3 regions of the Janthinobacterium sp. P210006 genome follow, and region 2 is predicted to be linked to each of the others. Evidence: predicted binding sites of a transcription regulator. Region 2 holds the regulator's gene; each other region holds the start of a gene.
The links. The regulator HrcA, encoded in region 2, represses chaperone genes, less so after heat shock. The targets are predictions, from matches to a motif close to TTAGCACTCNNNNNNNNNGAGTGCTAA.
Positions count from the first base shown of each region.

Region 1: a site for HrcA is predicted at 2,483-2,509, ahead of groES (co-chaperone GroES). Genes of this name have one in related genera too.
Region 3: a site for HrcA is predicted at 2,183-2,209, ahead of rpoH (RNA polymerase sigma factor RpoH). Genes of this name have one in related genera too.

Region 1 covers NZ_JAZARD010000001.1:850,367-854,517, forward strand. The annotation lists gene VPH41_RS03720 (hypothetical protein) at 1-13, opposite strand, end outside; gene groL (chaperonin GroEL) at 252-1,901, opposite strand; gene groES (co-chaperone GroES) at 1,952-2,242, opposite strand; gene VPH41_RS03735 (hypothetical protein) at 2,777-3,523, shown strand; gene VPH41_RS03740 (hypothetical protein) at 3,680-3,943, shown strand; gene VPH41_RS03745 (cell division protein ZapA) at 3,943-4,151, shown strand, end outside.
Region 2 covers NZ_JAZARD010000001.1:121,257-125,407, reverse strand. The annotation lists gene VPH41_RS00570 (outer membrane protein assembly factor BamE) at 1-392, opposite strand, end outside; gene fur (ferric iron uptake transcriptional regulator) at 588-1,019, shown strand; gene hrcA (heat-inducible transcriptional repressor HrcA) at 1,068-2,084, opposite strand; gene VPH41_RS00555 (HAD family hydrolase) at 2,200-2,925, opposite strand; gene VPH41_RS00550 (hypothetical protein) at 3,170-3,775, shown strand; gene VPH41_RS00545 (hypothetical protein) at 3,817-4,151, shown strand, end outside.
Region 3 covers NZ_JAZARD010000006.1:202,749-206,899, reverse strand. The annotation lists gene ftsY (signal recognition particle-docking protein FtsY) at 1-226, shown strand, start outside; gene VPH41_RS26400 (cell division ATP-binding protein FtsE) at 235-972, shown strand; gene ftsX (permease-like cell division protein FtsX) at 969-1,889, shown strand; gene rpoH (RNA polymerase sigma factor RpoH) at 2,374-3,267, shown strand; gene VPH41_RS26385 (hypothetical protein) at 3,358-3,624, opposite strand; gene VPH41_RS26380 (hypothetical protein) at 3,803-4,151, shown strand, end outside.

The DNA of each region.
Region 1 (4,151 bases), 730 kb from region 2:
CGATGGCGGCCATGCTAAAGCAAAACGCCCAGGCCGGCAATCGGCAGGCTTGCCACACGGGCTTACCACATGGGCTTACCATACGGGCCAGCCTGGAAGGCTTGCTGAATCAACAGGCGAAAAAAAAGCTACCTTCCGTAGAAGATAGCTTTCGGGGCCGCCGGGCAGGTGCACGCAGCTTTTGGTCTGCCTGTCCTGTCCCGGCGTATGCGTCCCTGCGCGCCGTCGCCTGCGCGCGGGGACGCCGGACATTACATCATGCCGTCCATGCCGCCCATGCCGCCCATACCACCCATGCCGCCGCCCATGCCGCCGGCTGCCTTGTCGTCAGCGATTTCGCAGACCATGCAGTCGGTCGTCAGCATCAGCGAAGCGATCGAAGCGGCGTTTTGCAGCGCCGAACGGGTCACTTTGGCTGGGTCCAGGACGCCCATTTCAACCATGTCGCCATACGTGCCGTTGGCAGCGTTGTAGCCGTAGTTGCCCGAGCCAGCCAGTACGGCTGCCACGACGACCGAAGCTTCTTCGCCAGCGTTTTGCACGATCATGCGCAGTGGCTCTTCCATTGCGCGCAGGACGATCTTGATACCAGCGTCTTGATCAGGATTGTCGCCCTTGACCGTGATGTTGGCGCGTGCGCGCAGCAGGGCTACGCCGCCGCCTGGCACGATGCCTTCTTCCACGGCAGCGCGGGTTGCGTGCAGTGCATCTTCAACGCGGGCTTTCTTCTCTTTCATTTCGACTTCGGTGGCTGCGCCAACCTTGATCACGGCAACGCCGCCAGCCAGTTTGGCTACGCGCTCTTGCAGTTTTTCACGGTCGTAGTCCGAGGTCGCTTCTTCGATCTGTACACGCACTTGTTTCACGCGTGCTTCGATCGAGGCAGCTTCGCCGGCGCCATCGATAACGATGGTGTTTTCCTTGCCCACTTCGATGCGTTTCGCTTGGCCCAGTTCGGCCAGGGTCACTTTTTCCAGGGTCAGGCCGACTTCTTCAGCGATCACTTGGCCGCCGGTCAGGACAGCGATGTCTTCCAGCATGGCCTTGCGGCGGTCGCCGAAGCCAGGGGCTTTCACTGCGCAAGTTTTCAGGATGCCGCGGATGTTGTTCACAACCAGGGTGGCCAGCGCTTCGCCTTCGATGTCTTCTGCGATGATCAGCAGTGGACGGCCAGCTTTGGCGACTTGTTCCAGTACCGGCAGCAGGTCACGGATGTTCGAGATTTTCTTGTCGCACAGCAGGACGAATGGGCTGTCCAGTACGGCAACTTGTTTCTCTGGGTTGTTGATGAAGTATGGCGACAGGTAGCCGCGGTCGAACTGCATGCCTTCAACGATGTCCAGCTCGTCGTTCAGCGACTTGCCGTCTTCTACGGTGATGACGCCTTCCTTGCCGACTTTTTCCATCGCTTCAGCGATACGCTCGCCGATCGATGCATCCGAGTTGGCCGAGATCGAACCGACTTGGGCGATTTCCTTGGTCGTGGTGCAAGGACGGGCGATTTTCGCCAGTTCTTCGACGGTGGCGGCAACGGCTTTGTCGATACCGCGCTTCAGGTCCATCGGGTTCATGCCGGCGGCAACGAACTTCATGCCTTCGCGCACGATGGCTTGTGCCAGCACGGTGGCGGTGGTGGTGCCGTCGCCGGCGTTGTCGCTGGTGCGGGAAGCAACTTCCTTGACCATTTGCGCGCCCATGTTCATGAGCTTGTCTTTGAGTTCAACTTCTTTCGCTACCGACACACCATCCTTGGTGACGGTAGGGGCGCCGAACGAGCGCTCCAGGACCACGTTGCGGCCTTTCGGGCCCAGCGTTACTTTGACTGCGTTGGCGAGGATGTTGACGCCTTCGACCATCTTGGCGCGCGCTGCGTCGCCGAATACTACTTCTTTAGCTGCCATGTTCAATTCTCCTGAGTTTCGGGATGTATCTGTCTACAACGTGGAAACAATTACTTGACGACGATCGCCATGATGTCTTCTTCGCGCATGACCAGCAGCTCATCGCCGTCAACTTTGACGGTTTGGCCGGCGTACTTGCCGAACAGGACGCGGTCGCCCACTTTGACATCCAGAGGACGGACTTTGCCGTCGTCGAGAATCTTGCCATTGCCTACGGCAAGGACTTCGCCTTGATCCGGTTTTTCAGCAGCTGCATCAGGAATGATGAGGCCGGACGCAGTCTTGGTTTCCTGGTCGAGGCGTTTGACGATGACGCGATCGTTCAATGGGCGCAGATTCATACAAAACTCCTTAAAGTTCAATGGATAAGTGTTGCTAAATGAACACATGCCTGGCACAGCGCCAGACGTGCTTTCACTGACCGCCGTTGAAAGCAGCCCGCAACGGTCAAGCAAACCCCCGGTCATCCTGTCCTTGCCCGTATCCGGCAGTGGTGCATCGCGGCGTCGCCCGCCGCGTAGCGTTCCCTGCAGTTGCCTGGCAAGCACCATCAGTCCTGAGGATTGCTACGAAAGAGTTTGTTAGCACTCTCTACTAACGAGTGCTAATTATAGGGACGGTAGGGGGCTTATTCAAGGGCTTATTCTCCGGGGAGATATGCATAGACGTTCTGCGCAGCCTGCATTTACGCAGGGTTTGCGCTGGCGCAAGCCAACTCCCCGGGCGTCAGCAACAGGCGCGACTCTAGCATGTCGTCCGGCAGGGGGGCGTTCCTGTACGCACGGGAAACAGAGTTTCACTATGGGATTTGATAAGATGATTGTAATTGCATATCAATATCGCCACACATCCCCACTTGCACGAGAAAGCACACCATGCCATTCCCCCTTTTCCATCCCGCGCTGCGCCTGCTGGGCGCCACTGCCATCGGCCTTGCCTGCCTGGGCAATGCCGCCGCACAGACGCCCACCATCGCCGACGAGATCACCGTGGCGGCCCTGACGCCGCTGGAAAAAGAAATGCTGCTCAATGACTTGTTCAACGATTTGAACAAGGACGACGACGACCAGCAAGCCCATGTCTGGGACAACGGCGGCGACCGCGGCGTGCTGGTGACGGTCACGTATAACTTCAGCAACTCCGGCATGACGGAGCACAGCTTGAAGGCGCATGTCTGCCGCGACCTGAAATTCGTCGTCACGGCGGGCGGCAAGTCGCAGGACCTGAGCCGCCGCACCTGTTCGCAGAACAGCGGCCGCTGGGATGTGCAGGGCAAGGATCCGGCGCCCGTCGTGTCTCCGCCTTTCCTGTCCGACGTCACCATCGCCAAGCTCAATGCGAAGGAAAAACAGGCCTTGCTGACGGCTGCCGTGCGCACCTTGAAGGATGAGGAGGATGGCAAGACGCGCCAGTGGAGCAACAAGGGCCTGGGCAATGCCGTGCCGCTGGCAGTGCGCCTGACGCCTTCGGGGACGGACGCCAAACCCGGCAGCTACCGCCAGACTTGCCGCGACTTGACGATGGTGCTTGACGGCAAGGGCGGACAACAGACGCTGACGCGCCGCTCGTGCGAAAACCGCTATGGCGGACTCGATATCGAACCCGATTACGTCGACGAGTAAAACGCCGCCGTCGCGGCGCTGGCGGATGCGCGCAGATGGCGAAAAGCGCCGGAAAAAGCGTGTATTGTCCGCCAACTGCCCTGCATTGATGTAAATATGTGTGACAGCGGCGTGATTCGATTGACGCCCATGGAGCGTCCGCCCTATAGTGGCGGGATGATTTCCGAATTCAACGAATTATCCGACAAAATAGGCCTGCTGGCCGAAATGACCCATGCGCTGCGCCGTGAAAACGCGCAACTGCGCAAGGACAATGCCGCGCTGGCCGCCGACAACGCCCTGTATGTGCAACGCATGCGCGAGGCGCAGGAGCGGGTGGAAGCGTTGCTGGAGAAAATTCCCGAACTGGTGCAAGCTGGCCTGGAGCAAGCCGCTTCGGAAGCGGGCGCCTATATTGCCGAGAACGAGAAGGAAGCGTAATGCCGCGTGTCGATGTCAATATCATGGGCCAGTCCTACAGCATGGTGTGCCGCGACGGCGAAGAGCGCGCGCTGCGCGAAGCGGCGATCTATCTCGATAGCAAAATGAAAGCCATCCGCGACGCGGGCAAGGTCAAGGGCAATGACCGCATCGCCGTGCTGGCCGCCCTGGGCGTGGCCGCGGAATTCCTGTCCGTGAAGTCGCCGCA
Region 2 (4,151 bases):
AAACGTTCAACCTTGCCATCCTTGCCGAAGTACACGACCACGCGGCTGCTGGTGGTTTCGCCACTGCCCCGGGCCAGGCGGAATGGATAATCCCAGCGATCGGCATGGAAGATATCGGTCAGCAGCGAGGTACCCAGGACGAAACGCACCTGGTCGCGCGTCATGCCCACTTTCAACTGGGCCAGCATCTCTTCGGAGACAAAGTTGCCTTGTTGAATGTCTGGACGATACGGCGAGAAAAACCACATGAATTTTTGCAGCGGCGTAATGGTGGTCGTCTGGGCGCCCTGTTCAGGAACCAGTTCCTTGCCTTCTTTTTGGCTGGCGGCCGGCTTTTCGCCAAGGATGCCACGGCTGGCGCAGCCGGACATGGCCAGCGCGACACAGACCATGCCTGCCATGACTGGTGCTCGAAATGAAATACGGTGCCAGAGAGATGGCAATACAGCCGGTGTTACGCGCATAAATGACCTCAATTTGATGAACAAAACGCCAGGAGTGGCCGGCCTGCCAAAAAATGCATATTTTGGCACTCCCCGCTAAAACGCTATATGATAAAGCACCTGACCCACATACGAGCAACAAACATGAGTAACAATCCTAGTGATCTCAAGGCAAGCGGCCTGAAAGCCACCCTGCCACGGCTGAAGATACTCGATATCTTCCAGAGTAGCCCGGTACGCCACCTGACCGCGGAAGACGTCTACAAGATTCTGCTGGCCGACAATATGGATGTCGGTTTAGCAACTGTGTACCGCGTCCTCACGCAATTCGAACAAGCTGGCTTGCTCAATCGCAACCATTTTGAAACTGGCAAGGCGATTTTCGAACTCAACGAAGGTTCCCACCATGATCACCTGGTGTGCCTCGATTGTGGCCGGGTCGAAGAATTCTTCGACGAAGACATCGAAGTCCGCCAGCAAAAAGTAGCCGAAGAGCGCGGCTTCAAGATCGCCGAACACGCTTTGGCCATCTACGGCAACTGCATCAAGACGGCTTGCCCGCACAAAACAGCCTGACCACAGCTGGCCGCTCCCATGGGGCGGCCAGCGCGCCAGGCAGTACGATCAATGATGGCTCAGTGCGCTTGACAGCAGCTTGGCCGTGATATCGACAATCGGGATGACGCGCTCGTAAGCCATGCGCGTCGGTCCGATCACTCCCAGTGTTCCCACGATCTTGCCGTTGACTTCATACGGCGCCGTCACCACGCTCATTTCATCCATCGGCACCAGGTTCGATTCGCCGCCGATGAAAATCTGCACGCCCGTCGCCTTGCTCGATACATCGAGCAGCTGCATCAAGCCCGTCTTTTGCTCGAACATGTCGAACATCTGGCGCAGCGAATGCATATTCGAAGACAGGTCGCTCACGCTGAGCAAGTTGCGCTCGCCGGAAATCACCATGTCGTCGCTATGGTCGGCCATCGCTTCGCTGCCCGCTTCCACGGCCGCCTGCATCAGGCTTCCCATATCGTCGCGCAGCTGGCGCAATTCGCCCTGCAGGCGCACGCGCACGGCGTCGAACGACAGGCCGCCATAATTCTGATTGATATAGTTGGCCGATTGCACCAGTTGCGCCGGCGTGTAATCCGCTTCCGTCAGCAGCAGGCGGTTCTGCACGTCGCCGCCGGGGGCAACGATGACGAGCAGGATGCGCTTTTCCGACAGGCGCAGGAACTCGATCTGCTGGAACACGGATTCGCGGCGCGGGCTGAGCACGACGCCGGCAAACTGCGACAGCGACGACAGCATCTGCGCCGCGTTGGCGATGGTTTTTTGCGGCTGCGGCGTCTGCAGGCGCATGCGCGACTCCACCAGGTGCTCGTCCAGATGCCGGACGGTCAGCAAGGTGTCGACAAAGATGCGGTAGCCGCGCGGCGTGGGTATGCGTCCGGCCGAAGTGTGCGGACTGGACACATAGCCGAGCTCTTCCAGATCGGCCATGATGTTGCGGATCGTGGCCGGCGACAGGTCCAGGCCGGAAATTTTCGACAAGGCGCGCGAACCGACCGGCAGGCCGTCGGCGATATATCGCTCGACCAGGGCTTTCAGCAGTGTTTGGGCACGTGTATCGAGTTGCATGGTGTTTTATTTAAGCAAGTATCTTAAGCAAGTATTCTTTTAGGCAAGCGGCAGCGAAAGCGGCCGAACGTGCATCAACAGCGCCTATTATGCACGTTCGCCCGTTTCGCGGCGATCAATCTTCCAGTTGCTGCTGCAGCCACAGCAGCAAGTCGTCAAAGTTGGCGCAGATGGCGTCGGGTTGCACGCCGGCGGCCAGGTGGGCATCGCTGCCCTTGCGGTTCATCCAGACGGCCCGCATGCCCGCCCCTTGCGCTCCCGTCACGTCGAAATACAGGTCGTCGCCCACATACACGGCTTCATGGGGCGCCACGTCCAGCGCCGCGCAGGCGGCCAGGAAGATGCTGGCATCGGGCTTGGCCACGCCAAACTCGCTGGCGGCGATCGATACCTTGAAATGCTGCGCCAGGCCGATAATTTCAAGGTCCGCATTGCCATTCGAGATGGAACCGACCAGCATGCGCTGCCGCATCCAGGCCAGGCCGGGCAACACGTCGTCATACGGCCGGACGCGGTTGCGCGCGGCCAGGAACTGCGCGATGGCACCGTCGACGAGGGCGGGATCTTCGCCGGCCGCCTCGAAGGCGGACAGCAGGCCGGCCCGGCGCAACTCGATCAGGTTGCCATGGAAATGCGGTTGCTCGTTGAGCATGGCCAGGCGGTGCTGGCGCAGCACCTCGATGGAAAACTGCTGCGCCACCTTGGGCGCATGCGTGGCCAGCCAGTCATGCAGCAGCGTTTCGGCGGCGGCAATCACGGGCGCGATGGGCCACAGGGTATCGTCGAGGTCGAACAGGATGGCCTTGGGCGGCACGGCGGGTTTTACAGGGGCAAGGGACATGGGACTCACGGTGAATGCCGCGCCACGGTGCGCAGCCTGCATCTATTGTCGCACCGATCGCCCCCGCCAGCATGGCTGCGCCCCCGTGAAATGGGGCCAGGCCAGCGCTTCCCGGAGAAAAATTGTTACAGGGTGATACAAGGCAAGATCATCGAGCTTGCCAGATAGACTAAAATAGGCGCCATTCCAATGCGGCGCCAGCGTCCGTGTTGCGCTACCCAACCTAATTCGTTTTGGAGAATGTATGAAAAATTTGTACCTGCGCTCGATGCTGGCGGCGGCTTGCGCCGCCACACTGGCAGCCTGCGGCGGCAGCGGCGGCAACCTGTACCTGCAAGGCGCAGTCAACGGCCTGGCCAAAGATGGCCTGATTCTGCTGAATAACGGGGAAAGCCTGCCGGTTCCTGCGGGCCAGAGCAGCTTTGTTTTCACCAAGCTGGTCAATACCGATGACCGCTACGACATCACCATCGCGCAGCAGCCCAAGGGCGCCGTCTGCAGTATCGCCAATGGCGCGGGCAAGGCATCGAGCTACTCCGTGACCACGGCCGTGGTGACTTGCAAGACCAATTCCTACCCGCTCAGCGCCGCCATCACGGGCTTGACCGCCGACGGCTTGACCCTGGCGATCGGCAATCTCAGCACCAGCCCGCTCAAAGGCAGTACCGCCTATACCTTCCCCGCCATCGATGACGGCATCGCCTACAATATTTCCATATCGACCTATCCAGCAGGCCAGACGTGCAAATTCGCGGCCTCTGCCAACACCAGCGCCGACGGCCGCGTTGTCAACGGCACCATGGGTTCAGCCGCCACGACCGGTACCGCACTGAACTGCACGGCGCTGTAAGCCACGCGCTTCGTCACTACTATATTGCATTGGAGAAATACATGAAGTTATCCTGCCTGCGCCCGCTGACCGCGCTGTTGCTGACCCTGGGACTGGCCGCTTGCGGCGGCAAGGCCTCGTATGAAGTCGGCGGCACCGTCAGCAACCTGAACACCAACGGCCTGATCCTGGCCAACGGCGGCGTCAACCTCCCGATTGCATCCGGCCAGACCAAGTTTGCCTTTGCCCAGCGCATCGACTATGGCACCGAGTACGACATTACCGTGCAACAACAGCCTGCTCACATGACTTGCGGCATCAGTGGCGGTTCCGGTTCGGCTGGCCACTACCTGAGCATCCAGGCAGCGGTCTCGTGCTTGCAAAACACTTATACGGT
Region 3 (4,151 bases), on a different contig from region 2:
CGGCAACACGGGCCAGAACGCCCTCACGCAAGTGAAGGCCTTCGACGATGCCCTGCAGTTGAGCGGCCTGGTGATCACCAAACTGGACGGTACCGCCAAGGGCGGCGTGCTGGCGGCGATCGCCCGCGTGCGCCCCGTGCCCGTGTATTTCATCGGCATCGGTGAGAAAATTGAAGACTTGCAGCCTTTCGTGGCTGCCGAATTTGTCGAAGCGCTGCTCGGATAAGCCTATACATGATTGAATTTCAGCACGTCTCCAAGCAATACTCCCCCGACGCCGTGGCGCTCAGCGACATTTCGCTCAGTATTGCCAAAGGCGAGCTGGTCTTCCTGGCCGGTCCCTCGGGCGCCGGCAAGTCCACCCTGCTGAAAATGATCGCCGCCATGGAACGCCCCACGTCGGGCAAGCTGATCGTCAATGGCCAGGACATGGCAAAGATCAAGCCGGCCGGCGTGCCCTTCCTGCGCCGCAACATGGGCCTGATCTTCCAGCAGCAGAAATTGCTCAACGACCGCTCCATCCTGGCCAATGTCATGCTGCCGCTGCTCGTCGTGGGCGCCCACAAGGCGGCCGCCGAACAGCGCGCGCGCGCCGCGCTCGACAAGGTGGGCTTGCTGGACCGCGCCATGGCGCGTCCCCTGTCGCTGTCGGGCGGCGAGCAGCAGCGCGTGTCGATCGCGCGCGCCATCGTCAACCGGCCGCAGATCATCCTGGCCGACGAGCCGACGGCCAACCTGGACCGCGCCAGCGCCAACAAGGTGCTCGATGCCCTGAAAGCGTTCCACTCGGTGGGCGTGACCTGCCTCATTTCCAGCCATGACGAACAGATGCTCGACGCTGCCGCCCGCGTGATCCACCTGAAAAACGGCCAGCTGGTGGCCATCGACAAGGCTACGCAGGCACCCGTGTTTGCCCCGCCCGACCCCGATTTCGCCCCCGGCCTGGATGACGGCGAAGGAGAACAGGCATGAGAGGCTGGTTCCGTCAACACCGCTTCGCGCTGGGCTCGGCGCTGATTCATCTGCGCAAGTCGCCAGGCGGCTTCCTATTGAACGTGCTCGTCGTCGCCATCGCCCTGTCGCTGCCGTTCGCCGGCTTGACCATGCTCGACAATGTGCGCCCCATGTCGGAACAGATGTCGGTCGACCCGGAAATCAGCGTGTTCCTGAAGATCGACACGCCGCGCGAGCAAGCCGTGGGCCTGGCCGGCGCCATGCGCAAGATCGTGGGCGAGCAAAAGGCGAAGATCGTCTTCATCCCCCGCGAACAGGCGCTGGACTCGCTGAAAAACAAGAATGGCCTGGCCGATGTGCTCAGCACCCTGGGCGACAATCCCCTGCCCGACAGCTATGTGCTGAAACTCGATGCTTTCAGCAGCGCCAGCGAGGCGCAGGACGTCGATGCGGTGGCGGAACAGTTGCGCCACTTGCCCGGCGTGGAATCGGCGCAAGTCGATTCGGCCTGGGTCAAGCGCCTGGCTGCCCTGCTGGGCGTGCTGCGCCTGGTGCTGCTGCTGCTGGCCATTACCCTGGGCGTGGCCGTGATCGCCGTGGTCTTCAACACCATCCGCCTGCAGGTGATGCAGCAGCGCGATGAAATCAGCATCTCGAAATTGATCGGCGCCACCGACACCTTCATCCACCGCCCCTTCTATTACACGGGCGCCCTGCTGGGCCTGTGCGCGGGCGCGCTGGCCCTGGGCGCCGTGGCGCTGGCCTTGCAGCCGCTCAATACGGCGATTGCCGAATTTGCCCGTTTGTACGCGTCCGAATTCCAGCTGGTGCCGCTGGCGCCGCTGCCGATGGCCGGCTTGCTGGCCGTCAGCGCCGGCCTGGGCCTGATCGGCGCCTTCCTCTGCGTGCAGCGCCACCTGGCGCGCCTGAACTGACCTTCCCTCCCATGGCGGCGCCCCCGGCGCCGCCATGCGCCCCATCCACCTTGTTTTTTTGCTATTCACCCCCTACTGTGGTGATATTGATATTTAGCAAGTATTCTTAAGGTTCGCTTCAGCTTGCGGCCGTAGACTAGCCATGTTGTCGTGAAGCGCCGTGCAACCCTGGCGGGCACGGCCCGGCAAGTGCACGCGGCAGTGCCCATGCGCCCTGGCGGCGCGTTTTAGATAAAGTATTAATTAATAAATCGCCATAGTATTTAGGCTATCAGGACGATTAAATGTGCTGATTGGCACTCTCAAGCAGAGAGTGCTAATATAGGGACATACCAGCAGCAGAACCGCCATGGACGCCAGATGTAGATGGTGCCGCGATCTGCGAAGTGCAAGACCGAATACGCAAAAACGAAGATACAAGCTGCCATGTCGTGTGACATGGCCAACTGGAACAAAGCAAGACTACGAGGGAGAAAACATGACTATGATGTCCGCAACGTCCGCATTGGTTCCGACCAAAAGTAATGCGCTGGGCCTCGGGTTCACCGGTAATCTGGGCAATATCGACGCCTATATCTCGGCCGTGAACCGTCTGCCCATGTTGACCCATGACGAAGAAATTTCGCTGGCGAAACGCCTGCGTGAAAAAAATGACCTGGCCGCCGCGCAAGAGCTGGTGCTGTCGCACCTGCGCCTGGTGGTCTCGATTGCCCGCGGCTACCTGGGCTATGGCTTGCCGCACGCCGACCTGATTCAGGAAGGCAATATCGGCTTGATGAAAGCCGTGAAACGTTTCGATCCGGACCAGGGCGTGCGCCTGGTGTCGTACGCCATGCACTGGGTGAAAGCCGAGATGCATGAGTACATCCTGAAAAACTGGCGCCTGGTCAAGGTGGCAACGACGAAGGCACAGCGCAAGCTGTTCTTCAACCTGCGCAGCCACAAGACGGGCCTGGACGCGATGACGCCGAAGCAGATCGATGCGCTGGCCAAGCTGCTCGACGTGAAGCGCGAAGAAGTGATCGAGATGGAAACGCGCCTGAGCGGCCGCGACATCGCGCTGGAATCGCCGACCGACGATGAAGACGACAAGTTTTCGCCGATCGCCTACCTGTCGTCGGAGCAAAGCGAGCCGACCAAGGTGCTGGAAGCGGAACAAGTGACGCGCCTGCAATCGGAAGGCCTGGAAACGGCACTGTCCAAGCTGGACGCCCGTTCGCGCCGCATCATCGAAGCGCGCTGGCTGGCCAACGACGACGGTTCCGGCGCCACCCTGCACGCACTGGCTGAAGAGTTCGGCGTATCGGCCGAGCGCATCCGCCAGATCGAAGTGGCGGCGCTGAAAAAAATGAAGGGCGCGCTGGCGGCCTACGTGTAATCGCAAGCAATGCCGCAATGTAAAAGGCGCCGCAAGGCGCCTTTTAGTTTTAAACCTTGATGTTTATCAACAGATAAACATTGTCAGCCGTTACGCTGCAGCCAAGCCCTTGGTGATCAGCTCGGCGACGACTTCATTCAGATCCGCGCCGCGCTCCTTGGCCAGGGTCTGCAATTGCAAGACCAGATCGCTGTTCAGCTTGACGGCGAATGGCACCAGGCCCAGGGCCTGATCGCGCTTGCGCTGCTCGCGGCGGTCGATGACCACCGCTTCCTTACCGAATGCACCGGCGCCGGGAACATTCATCTTTCCCATCAGTTTCTTGGCATCGCTTTTGGCCAGGTCGGTTTTTTTCATGGTTGTTTCCTGATTTTCAAAACAGCCATTCTACGCAGTAATCGGCGCGCCGCGTGGCCGGCGCGTCAATTCCTCCGCAGCACGCCAACGGCGCGCCGGGAAAATATCATTTTGTTACTATCATTTTCATCTTGCGCGTGGATGCCACGCCGAAGACGCTCTCTCTGAAAGGAAAAGCATGCCTTACCTGACCCGATCTTGCCGTACCCTGTTGCTTCCCCTGTTCCTTGCCTGCCTGGCCGTGCTGGCCGGCTGCGGCGCGGCCGGCAGCGCCGGCGACGCGGAAAACACGCCGCGCAGCGTCACCCACGTGCTCTCGCCGGGCGAACAGGTGGCCATCACGGCCACCGATACCCTGAAACTGGAGCGCGTCAACGACAGCCGCTGCCGCAAGGGCGCCGTGTGCGTGTGGAAAGGCTACGTCAGCTACAGCTTCAGCTTGCTCAACAGCGCGGGCGCCACGGACATCGTCCTGTCCGACTCCATGCCCGGCGCGGCCAGTTCCGTCACCGTCAACCACCTGACGT